2 regions of the Cohnella algarum genome follow, and region 1 is predicted to be linked to the other one. Evidence: riboswitches for the same ligand, from Rfam matches in the RefSeq annotation. Region 1 holds a riboswitch; the other holds the start of a gene.
The links. A riboswitch is a leader RNA that binds a small molecule or an ion and turns the genes downstream of it on or off. The one in region 1 is predicted to bind cobalamin.

Region 1 (7,263 bases):
CGGGCACGGACGGCACGAGCGCGGGCAGGGCCGCTAGCGTCTTTCGCTAATGGCCCTGCGGACCGCCGCGGGTTATTTCGCCCTGCCGGATGCGGCGTCGCGCGGGACCATGTCCTTGCGCCGGTACACGCTCAGCATCAGGCCGACCGCCGCCAGCTCCAGCACCTGGTTCAGGCCGCCGTAGGCGATGAAGGGGGGAGCCGAGCTATGGGGAGGCAGCAGCTCGAACGTCATCAGCAGGCTCAACGCGAACTTGCCGGCGATGACGGAAAACAACCCGATCACGAGCGAGGAAGCGAACGGGTCGGCCGTTTGCCTGGCCATGCCGAAGATGCGCGCGCCATACAGCAGCAGAATCGCCGCAAAAGCGATGCCGGCCGCCCAGCCCAAGCTGTAAATGAAGTAGGTCAATACGTTTTCGCTATACGTATAGGGAATGTTTTTCAACGTCGTCCCGAAGCCCTGTCCCCACCAGCCGGCCGAGGAGATGGCATCCAGACTGCGGTTCGAGTAAAAATCGGCCAGCTTCGGATCGGAGTAGTAACCGAAATACGTCCTAAGCCGGTCATAATAAAGAGCAAGCTTGCCGGACAAGGCAAACAACGACGGCATACCGAACGCCGCGATCGCCGGAATCGCGACAACCAGCGCGCCGTAAGCGGCAGCCCGTTTCCAACGTTTTCCGACAAGCAGCAGGACGGTGACGCAAATAAAATGAACGGCAAACGTCGTCGCCGAACCGCAGCTCAAGTAAAGAATTCCCGGAATCGCATAGTAAACGATGAAATCCTTGGCGAAAAAGAAAGCTTGTTCCCGAAGAGAACGGCGGGGTTTCCGTTCCTCCAGGCTAACCCGTCCGGCGATGGCCGCGGCGAAAAGGTAAAGGGCCAACGTCGGGGCGTGCAGGGTGAAAGGGCCGAGCGAAATCCAAGCCTTGCTCCCGTTTACGACCGTCGGTCCCCACAACCACGCTTGCGGCAGAAGCAGCAGAACGGAAGCCGCCCCGTACAGCGGCCTTATCCACCCTTTGAGTTTGCGATAATCGGCAAAATAGAGCAGAAGCAACAGGCCGAATCCGATAACGGAGAACATCGCCTTGCGGACGGCAAAAGCCATGCCGGAAATCCGCTGATCGACGGCGCTTAGCTGGATGCCGAGCATCGTCACGATCCCGATCCCGACCAGAAGCGCGGTCAGCAGGAGGACGCTCCACTCCGTTTTGGGCTTATGCACGCTGTGCAGATGCTTTCCGATTCGCTTCGGATCGCCCATCGATTCGATCGCAAGCCGGACGGCCTCCTCTTCGGAAACGCCTTCGCCGCGCCTTGCGGCGATCGCCTCCTCCAAATGCCCGCCGATCTCCAGACGGATCTCCCCGTGCATTTCCTTCGCCTTCACTTGCGAGCACACCTGATCGAGAAACGCCTCTACCCGCTCGTTTCGGTCGAGCGCCATCAGGACGCGCCCCCTTCCCCGAGCACGCGGTTGACCGTCGCGCTGAAAAGAGACCATTCCCGTTTCCGCTCCTCCAGCTGCAGGCGGCCCTGATCGGTGATGCGGTAATATTTGCGCTGGCGGCCCCCTTCGTTGTGCCAGTACGCCTCCACCATCCGTTGCGCTTCCAAGGCGTGGAGAATCGGATAAAGCGTACCCTCCTTCAGGTTGAATACGCCGGCCGACAGGCGTTCCAGCTCCTTGACCATCTCGTATCCGTACATTTCCTTGCGGTCGAGAAGGGTAAGCACGAGAATGACCGTGCTGCCTTTCATCAGTTCTTTGCCGATTTTCATCGAAACCTCCGCCTTATGCATCGATAATCTATGTATCGAATATCTAGGTATATTTTAATCGCGAAACAAAGCCCGGTCAATAGCCAAAACGAAGATCGAAACACCGGAGGGCGACAGGCGAGTCGCCGGGCAGGCAGGATTCGGCGCTTCTTTGTCGAAACATTTAATGTTCGCGCGAATAAGCGGCTTCAATCCCAACGAAGACTATTTCTGCGGCATTTATAAAATGCAAGGAGGAAGCACAGTGGCCTACAACAGCATAATCGTTCGCTTGGAACTGAATCATTCGCTCATTCACTTCGGAGACGTGGCTTCGGCCATCGGACGGGCGGGCGGGGACATTACGTCCATCGACGTCATCCGCTCGGGGCAAGACGTTTCCGTTCGGGACATTACGGTACATATAACGGAAGAAGGGGAATCGCAGGTCGTCGAATCGTTAAAAGCGCTGGACGGGGTCCAGTTGATCAACGTGTCCGACCGCACGTTTCTGGCGCATTTGGGCGGCAAAATCGCCATTCAGCCGAGCTTGCCGATCCGCAACCGCGACGATTTGTCCAGGGTGTATACGCCCGGCGTCGCCCGGGTGTCGGCGGCGATCCATGAAAATCGCGACAAGGCGTATTCGCTGACGATCAAGCGGAATACGGTAGCCGTCGTCACGGACGGCACGGCGGTGCTCGGCCTCGGCGACATCGGGCCGTACGCGGCGGCGCCGGTCATGGAAGGGAAGGCGATGCTGTTCAAGCAGCTGGCGGACGTCGACGCTTTTCCGATCTGTCTGGACACGAAGGATACGGAGGAAATTATCCGGACGATCAAGGCAATCGCGCCGATTTTCGGCGGCATCAATTTGGAGGATATCGCGTCTCCGCGCTGCTTCGAAATCGAAACGCGGCTTGCGGAGCAGCTCGATATTCCGATTTTCCACGACGATCAGCACGGAACGGCCATCGTCGTCATCGCGGGACTGCTGAACGCGCTGAAGGTCGTCGGCAAGCGGATCGACCAGGTTCGCGTCGTCGTGAACGGCATCGGAGCGGCCGGCGTCTCGATATGCAAAATGCTGCTGGCCGCCGGCGTCCGCAGGCTCGTGCCGGTCGACCGCGAAGGCGCGATCGTGCGCGGCGGCTCGTATTCGGACCATCCGATGTGGCACTGGCTGTCCGAGCAGCCGCAGGTGGAGGCCGAGCCGGGAACGCTGAAGGAAGTGATCCGGGACGCGGACGTGTTCATCGGAGTGTCCCGCGGCGGGGTGCTGAATGCGGAGGATGTCGGAAAAATGGCGGCGGACCGCATCGTTTTCGCCATGGCGAACCCGCATCCGGAAATCGACCCCGAGGCGGCGCTGCCGATCGTGCGCGTATTTGCGACCGGGCGGAGCGACTATCCGAACCAGATCAACAACGTGCTCGTGTTCCCGGGCATTTTCCGCGGAGCGCTGGATTGCCGGGCGCGCATCATCAACGAGCCGATGAAGCTGGCGGCGGCCCGCGCCATCGCTTCGGTCGTGTCGGCGGGCGAACTGAACGCGCAGTATATCATACCGAGCATTTTCAACGAGCAGGTGGTGGCCAAAGTCCGGCACGCCGTCATCGAAACGGCAATATTGACCGGCGTCGCCCGGCGCACGCCGCCGGATTTCCGGTAATTTCCGAAGCCGGCATCGCCATGCCAAAAAAATCAGCGCCGTCGCGGCTGCCTTTTCGGCGGCACAGCGTTCGGCGCTGCTCTGCTTTTCCGTTTCGGACGATTTGCGTTTGCGGCTTGCGCTGCCATCGTCCCCGGAGCGCTTCGGGACTTAAGAGCCCGGAGCGTTCTTCTTTTTGGCGTGCTTTTTTGCTTTTCGATTTGCTCATGCGGTTCACGCTCCCGTGAAAATTTCGGCGAGGCGGCGCGCGGCCGCCGCCGACCCCAAGTATACGCTAAAACGCGGAAGATTGTAACAGTTTGCGCACAAAACGCCCTCGAAGGCGATCGGCGGACCCCGCGGTACTATTCATTCCCGACCGAGTACGTTATAATTCGATAGAAGCGGCCGCCGCTTGAACATTTGAATGATTTTTCAGCCAGTTGGTGCCTTGTCCGGACAGGAGGTCCGCGTCAAGGGTAAAAGGGAAGCCGGTGAGAGTCCGGCGCGGTCCCGCCACTGTAACCCGGAAACGACCCCGACGATGCCACTGCTTCCGATGGAAGCGGGAAGGCCGGGGGGAAGCTGCAAGGCCGGGGAGCCAGGAAACCTGCCAGCTGCGCTTAGCCAACGGAATCCTTCGCGGAAAGGATCGGCTCGATCAGGATACGCCAAGACGTTGACGCCCCTGTGCGCAAGGGGTGCCGTTCGTCTTTAGCCTGATTTGCTGACCCTGCTTCCGATAGACGGAGGCAGGGTTTTGTCGTGCAGCGACCGGTTGGAAGTTTCGAAGATTCATTCATCGCTCAAGCGCAGTCCTCGAAATCAGACAGAAAGGATTGTGGTAGTGCAATGAAGAAACGTTATTTGTGGGGGTTCGCCGCGTTGTTGCTGGCGGGGTCGATTTTGGCGGGCTGCGGAAGCTCGAACGGGGAGGGCGGCGCGTCGGGCGAAGCGTCGGCAAGCGCCTCCGCGAGCGCATCGCCGAGCGCTTCGGCGTCGTCGGCGCCGGAAGCGTCCGACAGCGGCGAAGCGAAGCAGACGCAATATCCGCTGACCGTTCAGGACGCGACCGGCGAGTCGTTTACGTTCGAACAGGCGCCGCGGCGGATCGTGTCCACCTCTCCGGCGGAGACGGAAATTTTGTTCGCGCTTGGCCTGGGAGAGCAGGTCGTCGGCGTGTCCGATTTCGACAACTATCCGGAAGAGGCGACGACGAAGGATAAAGTGGGCAGCATTACGAAGCCGAACGAGGAAGCGATTATCGCCCTTCAGCCGGACCTCGTCGTAACCGGCATTTCGATGCCGGAGGACGTGCTGAACAAGCTGCGTTCGCTCGACCTGGTCATGTACAAAACCGATCCGAAGTCGATCGACGACGTGATGAACAACATTTTGCAAATGGGCATCATTACGAATCGCCAGCAGGAAGCGGAGGCGCTCGTCGCTTCGATGAAGGAAGACGTCGAGCGCGTCGCCGCGGCGGTGGCCGGCGTGGCGGAAGCCGACAAGAAGAAGGTGTATGTCGAGTTTTCCCCGGGCTGGTCGGTCGGCAAGGGAGAATTCATGGACGAGCTGATCACGCTGGCCGGCGGCATCAACGTGGCCGGAGATACCGAGGGCTGGAACCAAATCAACGAAGAAACGATCGTGCAAAAAAATCCGGACGTCATTTTGTTCACGCTCGGCGTGACCGACAGCGAGTCGGGCAAGACGCTGGAGGAGATGATCAAGGGCCGCAGCGGCTGGGATCAAATAACGGCGATCGCCGAAAATCGCGTCGTCGGCCTCGACCAGGACGTGCTGTCGCGCCCGGGGCCGCGCATCACGCAAGGGCTCGTTGAAGTCGCCAAAGCGGTATATCCCGATCTGGTGAAGGAATGAAGCGAAAAAGCGCGATTGGAGGAGGAGCTGCGCTGGCGCTCCTTCTCTTTACGGTCGTTTTCAGCCTTTCCATGGGATCGGCGCGTCTGCCCCTGGCGGACGTATGGGGCATTTTGCTGCACAGTCTGCCCGGCGGAGACTCGCTCGTCGCGCCCCACTGGGAGTCTTCGACCGAGCAGATCGTTCTGAAAATCCGCTTGCCCCGCATTGCGCTGGCGATTTTGATCGGCGCCATGCTGTCGGTAGCGGGGGCTGGTTTTCAGGGCGTACTGCGCAATCCGCTCGCCGACCCGTACACGCTCGGAGTCGCGTCCGGCTCGGCGGTAGGCGCGGCGTTTCTTATCCTGATGGGGTACAGCTACAGCTTGTTCGCGCAATGGACGATTCCGGTCGTCGCGTTTGCGACCGGATTGATCAGCCTGGCGCTCGTGCTTCGGCTCGCCCGCGACCAGGGGAAAATCCGGATGGAGACGCTGCTGCTGTCGGGCGTCGTTTTGCAGGCGTTTTTCGGCTCGCTCGTCTCGTTCATGGTTTCGAGATCGGATAAGGTCATCAACGAAATCGTCTTCTGGATGCTCGGCAGCCTGTCATTGCGCGGCTGGTCGTACTCGGCCGTGCTGCTGCCCTATTTGGCGGCGGGGCTCGTCATCATGATCGGCTACAGCCGGACGATGAATTTGTTCGCCTTGGGGGAAAGGCAGGCCGCGCATCTGGGCGTCAACGTCGAGCGGACGAAGGTGACGATTCTCGTCGTGTGCACGCTGATGACGGCGGCGGCCGTTTCCGTGGCCGGGGTTATCGGCTTCGTCGGCATGGTGGTGCCGCATTTGATCCGCCTGCTGACCGGTCCCGATTACCGGCTCCTCGTGCCGCTGTCGGCGGTCGGCGGCGCCATCTACATGCTGCTGGCGGACACGGCCGCGCGAACGCTGCTGTCGCCGACGGAAATTCCGATCGGCGTCGTGACGGCTTTTATCGGGGCGCCGTTTTTCGCCTATTTGCTCCGGCGCAACCGGAGCCGGGCCAGGGGGTAGAAGCATGATTCTAGCGAACCGTCTTGGGAAAACGTATGACGGACGCCGGGTGCTGTCGGATATCGGCTTCTCCGTTTACGAAGGGGAAATTTTCGGCATCATCGGCCCGAACGGCAGCGGCAAATCGACGCTGCTCAAGCTCCTGTCCGGCGTGGAAAAGGCGGACGAAGGCGAGGTTGCGCTCGGAGGCGCTACGGAATCCGCGCCCGGCGGCCTGCGCGAGGTTCGCGGCGGCCGGACGGTCGGAAGCTTCACCCGCAAGGAGCTGGCCCGTTTCGTCGCCGTGCTGGAACAGGAGGCGCTGCCGAAGGTCGGGTTCACGGTGCGGGAAGTGACCGAAATGGGGAGGTTTCCCTATCAGAACTGGCTGGGCGAAGAGCCGGAAAGCGCGGACGAGAGGATCGACGCGATTCTTGCGGATTTGGGGCTGACCGAGCTTGCGGAGCGGACGCTGGAGTTTCTGAGCGGGGGCGAACGGCAGCGCGTCGCCCTGGCGAAGGTCATGGCGCAGGAGCCGCGCCTGCTGATGCTGGACGAGCCGACGACGTATCTGGACATCGGCCGGCAAATTCAGCTGATGGACAGCATTCGCTTGTGGCAGCGGAGGGCCGCGGGGCTGACGGTCGTCGCGGTGCTGCACGATCTGAATCTGGCGGCGCTTTATTGCGACCGGCTGCTCCTGATCGACAAAGGGAAGGCGGTCGGCATCGGAACGCCGGAGGAGCTGCTGACCGAGGAGCGAATTCGCTCCGTTTACGGCGTCGGAACGGTCGTCACGAAGCATCCGGCAACCGGAGCGCCGCAAATTTTGCTGCAGCCGGAGGCTGCAGGGCATAGAAGGGACGGATAAAACCGATGTCAACGGAAGCGACAGATATGGCATTTATACGCTCGGCGGCCGAAAAAATCGTTCCCGCAGCCAAAG
Region 2 (7,263 bases), 3.2 Mb from region 1:
CTCGATCCAGCTGGTCGAGCTTGACCGCGAGCAGAAACAGCGACTGAGCGATGCCGTCGTGCAGCTGCCGCGCCAGCTGTTCCCGCTCTTCGAGCGCCGCCTTGGTCGCTTTCTCCCGCTGCAGCTCGCTCTGCGACTGCTCCATGCGCCGGAACAGCCCCGGCACGAGCGCCAGCGTCACCGCAAGCACGATGAACGGAGCCAGCAAGTTGCCGAGCTCCATCGACAAATAGGGCAGCAAAAACGCATGCCGCACGTACTCCCACAGCCCGATTGTCAGCGTGGGAATCCCGATGATCAGCCATTTGATCCGCTTGTCGCGCATGACGGCTCCCTCTTTCGCATCCGGCCGGCTGCCTCCGCCTTCCGGCCGGTTCAATAAATCCGAAACTCCGTTTCGCGCACGAGCTCGTTGCTTTCCGAATCCGTCACCCGCACCTGCGCCTTCCATTTTCCCGCAAAGGGCAAATACGAGCCTTGCGCGCGGTAGGTCGCTTTTTCATAGCCGGCAAAATCGTCCAGCTCCTCATCCTCGTACGCTTCGAGCGGAACGTCGATCGCGCCGACGTCGTCCCGCCCTTCGGGCATCAGGCGCAGCAGCGCTTGCTTGGGCAGTCCCAGCTCCTCCGGCAGCCATATTTTCAACGTAAACGCGTTTTCCCCAGGGGCGTTCGGCGCGATTCGCAGCGTCAGGTGCATCTCTTCGCCCATCTCGTGATAATGCAGCGGGGCGTTCGAGGGCAGCGGATTTTGATACGTCAGAATGCCGACGCACAGCACGATCGCTCCGAACAGGCCGATGTCGAGCTTCAGCAGTCCGCCGCCGGGAAGATTCCCTTTGCGCAGCCTGAGCCGGATCAAAAAGGCGGCGATGACAACAAGCGCGGACAGCGCCGTTTTGGCGATCAGCCATTTGCCCCAGGACGTGTAGAGCAAATAAGAAAGCGAAGGCAAATATTTCAAAACGCTAAGCGTCCCCGTGATCCAAAGCGCGACAAACGAAAGGAGCGCCCACCTGGAAAACAGCAGGGCAAACCGTCCCGCCTCCGTCCGCTCCTTGCTCCATACGAGAATAAGCAGCGCAAGTCCTCCGCCCCACAATGCGGCTCCAAGCAGGTGGACGAAATCGAGCCCGACCGAATACCCGATCGGCGAAAAAGCCGCCGCGTGGCCGCTCCAGGCCTCGGCGAACAGCGCAGCGGCCGCCCAGAAGAGGCGGGCGTACGCCCCGAGCGACCGAAGCAGCGTCGCCGCGACCGCGAGCAGCAGCTCGGCCAGGTACAGCCGGCCGATCGTCGTCTGAATCAGGATGCGGCCCCATTCGGACATCGGCTCGCCCTGCGCAAGTTCGCTTACATGCAGAACGGCGTAAGCGAGCGTCGCGCAAAGCGCGAATTTCCCCATGAAGCCGAGAGCCGCTTCGCGCCGCTCCCGCACGACCGGCGAAGCTCCGCGCGAAAGGCTCCACAGCGCCAGCCCGGCCGTCAGGAGCAGGCCCGCGTAATAGGCGATTCTCGTCGCGTAAAGAACGAATGCCCGGTCGCCCAGCATGTGCTCGCCGTGCCCGTCATGTCCGACCTGGGCGTGAGGATCCAGCCGGTCGGACGTCGTCGCGGCCGGCGGATTGCCGACGGTGAACACGTAGGCCCCGGAAACCGGATGGCCGTCGGCGGAAATGACGCTGTACGACACCGTATAATGGCCCTCTTCAAGCTTCGGAAGGCTGAGCCTCAAGCCTTTTCCCTGTTCGAAACGCTCCGGCTCCGCGTCCGTAACGGACTTCGAAGCGTCATCCAGCACGCGAAGCGAGTATCCGGTGCCGTCCAGCCGCTCGTTGAAGAGCAGCTCGACGGCCTCGGGTGCGGACGCGAGTTTCGCGTCTTGCGCGGGCGAAGCCTGTTCCAGCGTCGCATGCGCGAAAGCGGAAGGAGCCGACAGCCCGATGGCCCCGGCCCAAAAAACGATGAACGCGACAAAGCGCCGCAGCGCCGGCAAAGCGGCCGCATGCTTGCGCCCGTAAGCTGATGCAGTCGACACGAACGAAACCCCTCTTTCGAAAAATCCAAAAATTTCCGCAATCCTTGGACCCTGTCACCGTCCATCGTACCCGAACGCGTCCCTTCGTTCAACTGCCGGAAAAGAATTGTTGCATAAATATTCTTTCGAATGTATAGTTATTGACGACAACCGCATACCGGAAAAGATGGCGACGCAGCTTCCGGCGCTCGTGAAGAGCGCTTGAAGCGGTGAGCGGATGAAAAGGGAAGCCGGTGAGAGTCCGGCGCGGTCCCGCCACTGTAACGGGGGCAAAGGCGCGATATGCGCGCGGCCTTTGGAACCCGAAGCCAGGGATACCTGCCGTCTTTTCTCAAGCCAAGGAACCTACGGTCGATAGGGATGATCCGGCACATCTGATTTGACGTTCTGGACGTCTATTTCGGCATGCCCGTCCTTCCGAAGCTGGGAGGCGGGCATGCCTTTTTTGCTTGCGGCGCCCGGATGTCGGTTGATCAACATTTTGCGAGAGGTGTGGTTTGCGTATGTCTATCGTGGCAACCGCCGCGCTCGGGTATCCCCGAATCGGGGAAAACCGGGAATGGAAAAAAAGCCTGGAGCGCTTCTGGAGCGGAAAGTCGGGCGAAAACGAATTCAGGGAGGAGCAGGCGGAGCTTAGAATCCGCCGGCTGCTGCGGATGAAACGGTCGGGCGTCGCCGTTCTGCCGTCCGGGGACTATTCCCTGTACGACGGCATTCTCGATCATACGGTCGCCTTCGATCTCGTCCCGGAACGATTCCGGGATCTCGGCGCTCCCGGCTCGCTTGAAGTCTACTTCGCCGTCGCCCGCGGCGCGGAAGGAAAGCCCGCTTCCGAAATGACGAAGTGGTTCGACACCAACTATCACTATATCGTGCCCGAGCTGGGCGACCGCCGCGAGCCCCGGCTCGCGTTCAATCCCTGGCTCGACGCTTTCAACGAAGCGAAGGAAAAAGCCGGCCTTCTGACCCGTCCGGTTATCGTCGGCCCCTACACCTATGTCCGGCTGGCCAAAGGGGTGGCCGCCGGGGAATTCGCGGATCGGGTTCGCCGCCTCGTGCCGGTCTACTCGGAAGTTCTCGCCCAGCTGGCGGACGCCGGGGCCGTCTGGGTGCAAATGGACGAACCTTCGCTCGTCACGGACGTGCCGGAAGAGCATCTGCCGCTGATCGACGAGGTTTATGCGGCGCTTTCGTCCGTCCGGCCGAATTTGAAACTGATGCTGCAGACGTATTTCGCCGCGGCGGAGTTTCCGAAGCGGCTGCTCGCGCTGCCCGTCGGCGGCATCGGGCTCGATTTCGCGCGGGACGGAGGCGCGAATCTGGAGGCGCTCCGGCAGGAAGGCTGGCCCGCGGACAAAACGCTCGGTGCCGGCATCGTTGACGGACGCGGCATTTGGCGCGCCGATCCCGACCGCGCTCTCGCCCTGCTCGGCGAGCTGGCGGCGATCGTGTCCCCGGAGCGGCTCGTCGTGCAGACGTCGTGCAGCCTGCTGCACGCGCCCGTGACCGCCTCCGCGGAACGCAGCGGCGACCCGGTTGTGCGCGCCGCCTTCGCCTTTGCCGACGAGAAGCTGCGCGAGCTCGTCGATCTTGCCGACGCGCTCGGCTCGCGCCTGGCCGCCGGCGCCGACAGCGGCAGCGCCGCGCTGCCGGCGCGGCTGGAGGAGAGCCGCGCGGCTTTGGCCGCGCTGCGCGCTCATCCGGCGCGCGGCCGGGAAGCGGCCGGCGCGCGGGCGGATTCGGCGCCGGAGCGGGCGCCGTACGAGCGGCGCCGCGAGCTGCAGCAGGCGCGGTTCGGGCTGCCTCCGCTGCCGACGACGACGATCGGCAGCCTGCCGCAGACGGACGATATTCGCCGCGCCCGGCTGGAATGGCGGAAAGGAAAGCTGGCGGAAGGCGATTATCGCCGCCTGCTGAAGGAAAAAACCGGGCTGTGGATTCGCCGCCAGGAGGAGCTTGGCCTCGATGTCCTCGTGCACGGCGAATTCGAGCGGACGGACATGGTCGAGCACTTTGCCATGCTGCTGGACGGGTATCATTTTACCGACAACGGCTGGGTGCAATCGTACGGCTCCCGCTGCGTCAAGCCGCCCGTTATTTTCGGGGACGTGATGGACAAAGGCCCGATGACGCTGGAGGACACCGTCTACGCCCAATCGCTTTCTTCCCGTCCGGTGAAAGGCATGCTGACCGGCCCGATCACGATGCTCGCCTGGTCGTTCAGCCGCGAAGACCTGCCGCAAAGCCGGATCGCCGACCAGATCGCCAGGGCGCTGAACGCGGAAGTGCTCCGTCTCGAAGCCGCCGGCATCGGCATGATCCAGGTGGACGAGCCGGCGCTGCGGGAAATCGCCCCGCTGAAGCGACGCGAATGGACGGCCTACTTCGAATGGGCGGTCCGGGCTTTCCGCCGCAGCGTAGCCGGCGTGGCCGACGACACCCAAATTCATACGCATATGTGCTACTGCGATTTCCATGAAATTATCGACGCGATCCAGGCGATGGATGCGGACGTCATTTCGCTCGAAACGTCGCGCAGCCACGGCGCCCTGATCGAGGCGCTCCGCGGCGAGCCTTACGGCAACGGCATCGGGCTTGGCGTATACGACATCCACAGCCCGGTCGTGCCGGGCAGCGGCGACATGCTGGCCGTCATCCGCGCCGCCCTGGAGGTCGTGCCGGCCGACCGGCTGTGGATCAACCCGGACTGCGGCCTCAAGACGCGCAGCGAAAGCGAAACGCTCAAGGCGCTTCGCGAAATGACGGCCGCGGCCGAGCAGGCTCGCCGGGAGCTGCCCGCGACGTAAGCGCCGGCCGGGTTGGCCCGCCGGAGCCGCTCGTGACGCCAGCTGCCAGCCGTCTTGACCCGCCTGAAGCTTCCAGCGGCATAAGCTGCCGGACGCCTTAACTCGCCGGAATGCTCGCGACGCAAGCCGTCGGACATCTTGGCCCGTCGGGAGCTTCCCTCGACGTACTTAAATTGCCTGCCATCTTGGCTGGCCGGGAGCTGCCCGCGACGCAAGCTGCCGGACCAGTTGTCCCGCCTGAAGCTTTCAGCTGCCGGACGCCTCGGCCCGATGGGAGCTGCCCCGGCACCCATGCTGCCCTTGCGGCAGCCGGCGATGGTAGCGTGCAGCAATGCCGCGACGAAAAGGACCCCATTTCCGCCTGGATGCGGAATCGGGGTCTTTTCGTTCTTTTCGGGGCCACCCGTACGTTCGGGACGAAGTCCTCCCCACCGATGCCCGTCTCCGTTGGATTTTGTCCAACCGAGAGCCCCATTTTCACGACCCGCGCCGTCTTCGATGGATTTTGTCCAATCAAGCGACGCCCCTTTGCAAAATCTGCGCTAAATCCCCGTTCCTCGTTGGACAATATCCAACCTAGACAGCCCAATTCCCGAGTTTCGCTCTGCTGATTGGATGAAATCCAGCGTAGGCGATGCCGCGGCATTTGCCGACAGCATTATGCGTTCGCCTCTGGCCTCCTGGGGCCGCCTCCCGTTCGGGTCGGCATGGGCGGTTTGTACCCTGCGGGTGTCAGAAGCCTCTCCCGTCCTGGTATTTGTCCGCCCACGCGTCGAAATCCGCGAACGCCAGCCCGCGCGAATCGGGCCAAATGTAAGTCCAGCCCGCGCAATCCGGGCGGTCCGCGTCGCGCACCCATACCCGCTCGTAGTCGTTCGTTTCCTCGATCCCGTAAAATTCCTCGTACGCGTCGATCTCGGCCAAGGCGGCCCCGCTCAGCTCGCACCACAATCCGCGCACGAAGCGGTCTTCCCCGCCGGTCCCCGGCACCAACGCCGGATACGCCCCCGCATCGACCAGCCGTCCGCGCACGCGTCCCGGGAGGGGAGTCCCGCGCAAATAAGGCTCGAGAAGCCGATAACCCGCGAAGCCCGGCAGCAGCGTTCCGTATACGAACAAGCGGACGAGCGGCTCCTGCTCATCCAGGCCGGACCGTTCGATCCGTTTTTCCAAGCGCACGCCTCCTTCCCTATTTCCGCCGTATTTTACCGATGGTTCGTTATAAAGGGGACGTTGTCCGAATCCAATCTCTCGTTTGCAAAACGAACCTTGCAACGGCTACAATTTCGGTATGCCTGCGATTGGATTCAAATGGAGATTCGATTCAAATTGACCGACAAAACCGACAAAGGATGGGACCTATGGAAAGTTACGATTTGGCGTCATTGTCCGTCGCGCATTCGACCGGAAGCTGGGAGCTTGCTTTTTCCCAGGCTAAGCTGTTCGTCATTCAGGAATACGGCACCTTTCTTTGGTACATCGATGCGGAAGGCGTTTCCGACGAACGGCTGCTTGCGCATTTCGCCCAAACCGAGGATATCGGCGTTCGGGTCGAGGCGACGACGATCGGGGGACGCGTGTTGAAGGGCGACGCCTATTTCCATCCGAATCCGCAAAACAAAGCGGCCGCGATCCGCGGTCAAGGCGAACTTTCCGGCTATAACCCGAGCGCCGCGCGCTAAGCCGGGCTTGCCCCTGCCGGCATAACCCGAGCGCCGCGCGCTAAGCCGGGCTTGCCCCTGCCCGGCTATAATGAGCGCCGCGCGCTGAGCCGGCAACACCCCGATCCGACGCCCCAACCGAACATGGGGCACTCCATAGCGAAAACGGCCCTCCTTCCGGAGAGCCGTTTTCGCCTGCCGCGACGGCCGGATTACTTGGAATACACTTCCGGCGTCGTCATTTTATCGTAGAAATTGACGTATTCGTCGCGTTCGGCCGAAGCCCGGCACGCCATGGCGGAACGGGGATGCTCGTCCAGCGCGCCCGTCACCATGTACGGAATGAGGTAGCCCCATTCTTCCTTCTCGCGAAGCTTGACCATGTGGCGCTCGATCATGCCGAGCACGGGACGAAGGCTGTACTGGGGATTGTTCAGCTTCGCCAGCAGCAGCTCGGTCGGACAGTTGCCCGCCGCGCGGCCCATGCCGTACACGGAAGCGTCCAGCAGCTCGACGCCCATCTCCGCGGCGACAAGCGTGTTGGCGAACGCAAGCTGCATATTGTTGTGCGTATGGACGCCGAGGCGTTTCGTTTTCAGGTTGCGGCGGAACTTTTCCACCAAATAGCGGAAGTCGTCCGGATCGAGGCTGCCGTAAGAGTCGACGATGTAAACGACGTCGATCGGGCTGTCGGCGATCATCGCCAGCGATTCCGTCAGCTCGTTGTCCATCACGTTGGACAAGGCCATAATGTTGAT

Region 2: another riboswitch for cobalamin. It lies ahead of metE (5-methyltetrahydropteroyltriglutamate--homocysteine S-methyltransferase); the one in region 1 lies ahead of JW799_RS15110 (ABC transporter substrate-binding protein).

What each region holds. Positions count from the first base shown of each region.
Region 1 is NZ_JAFHKM010000002.1:3,396,405-3,403,667, forward strand. It holds gene JW799_RS15095 (FtsW/RodA/SpoVE family cell cycle protein) at 73-1,455, opposite strand; gene JW799_RS15100 (PadR family transcriptional regulator) at 1,455-1,790, opposite strand; gene JW799_RS15105 (NAD-dependent malic enzyme) at 2,035-3,441, shown strand; cobalamin riboswitch at 3,848-4,052, shown strand; gene JW799_RS15110 (ABC transporter substrate-binding protein) at 4,273-5,304, shown strand; gene JW799_RS15115 (FecCD family ABC transporter permease) at 5,301-6,338, shown strand; gene JW799_RS15120 (ABC transporter ATP-binding protein) at 6,343-7,188, shown strand; gene cobT (nicotinate-nucleotide--dimethylbenzimidazole phosphoribosyltransferase) at 7,215-7,263, shown strand, end outside.
Region 2 is NZ_JAFHKM010000002.1:174,554-181,816, forward strand. It holds gene JW799_RS00855 (sensor histidine kinase) at 1-379, opposite strand, end outside; gene JW799_RS00860 (copper resistance protein CopC) at 376-2,037, opposite strand; cobalamin riboswitch at 2,228-2,377, shown strand; gene metE (5-methyltetrahydropteroyltriglutamate--homocysteine S-methyltransferase) at 2,541-4,844, shown strand; gene JW799_RS00870 (gamma-glutamylcyclotransferase family protein) at 5,577-6,017, opposite strand; gene JW799_RS00875 (hypothetical protein) at 6,206-6,526, shown strand; gene JW799_RS00880 (aldolase catalytic domain-containing protein) at 6,718-7,263, opposite strand, start outside.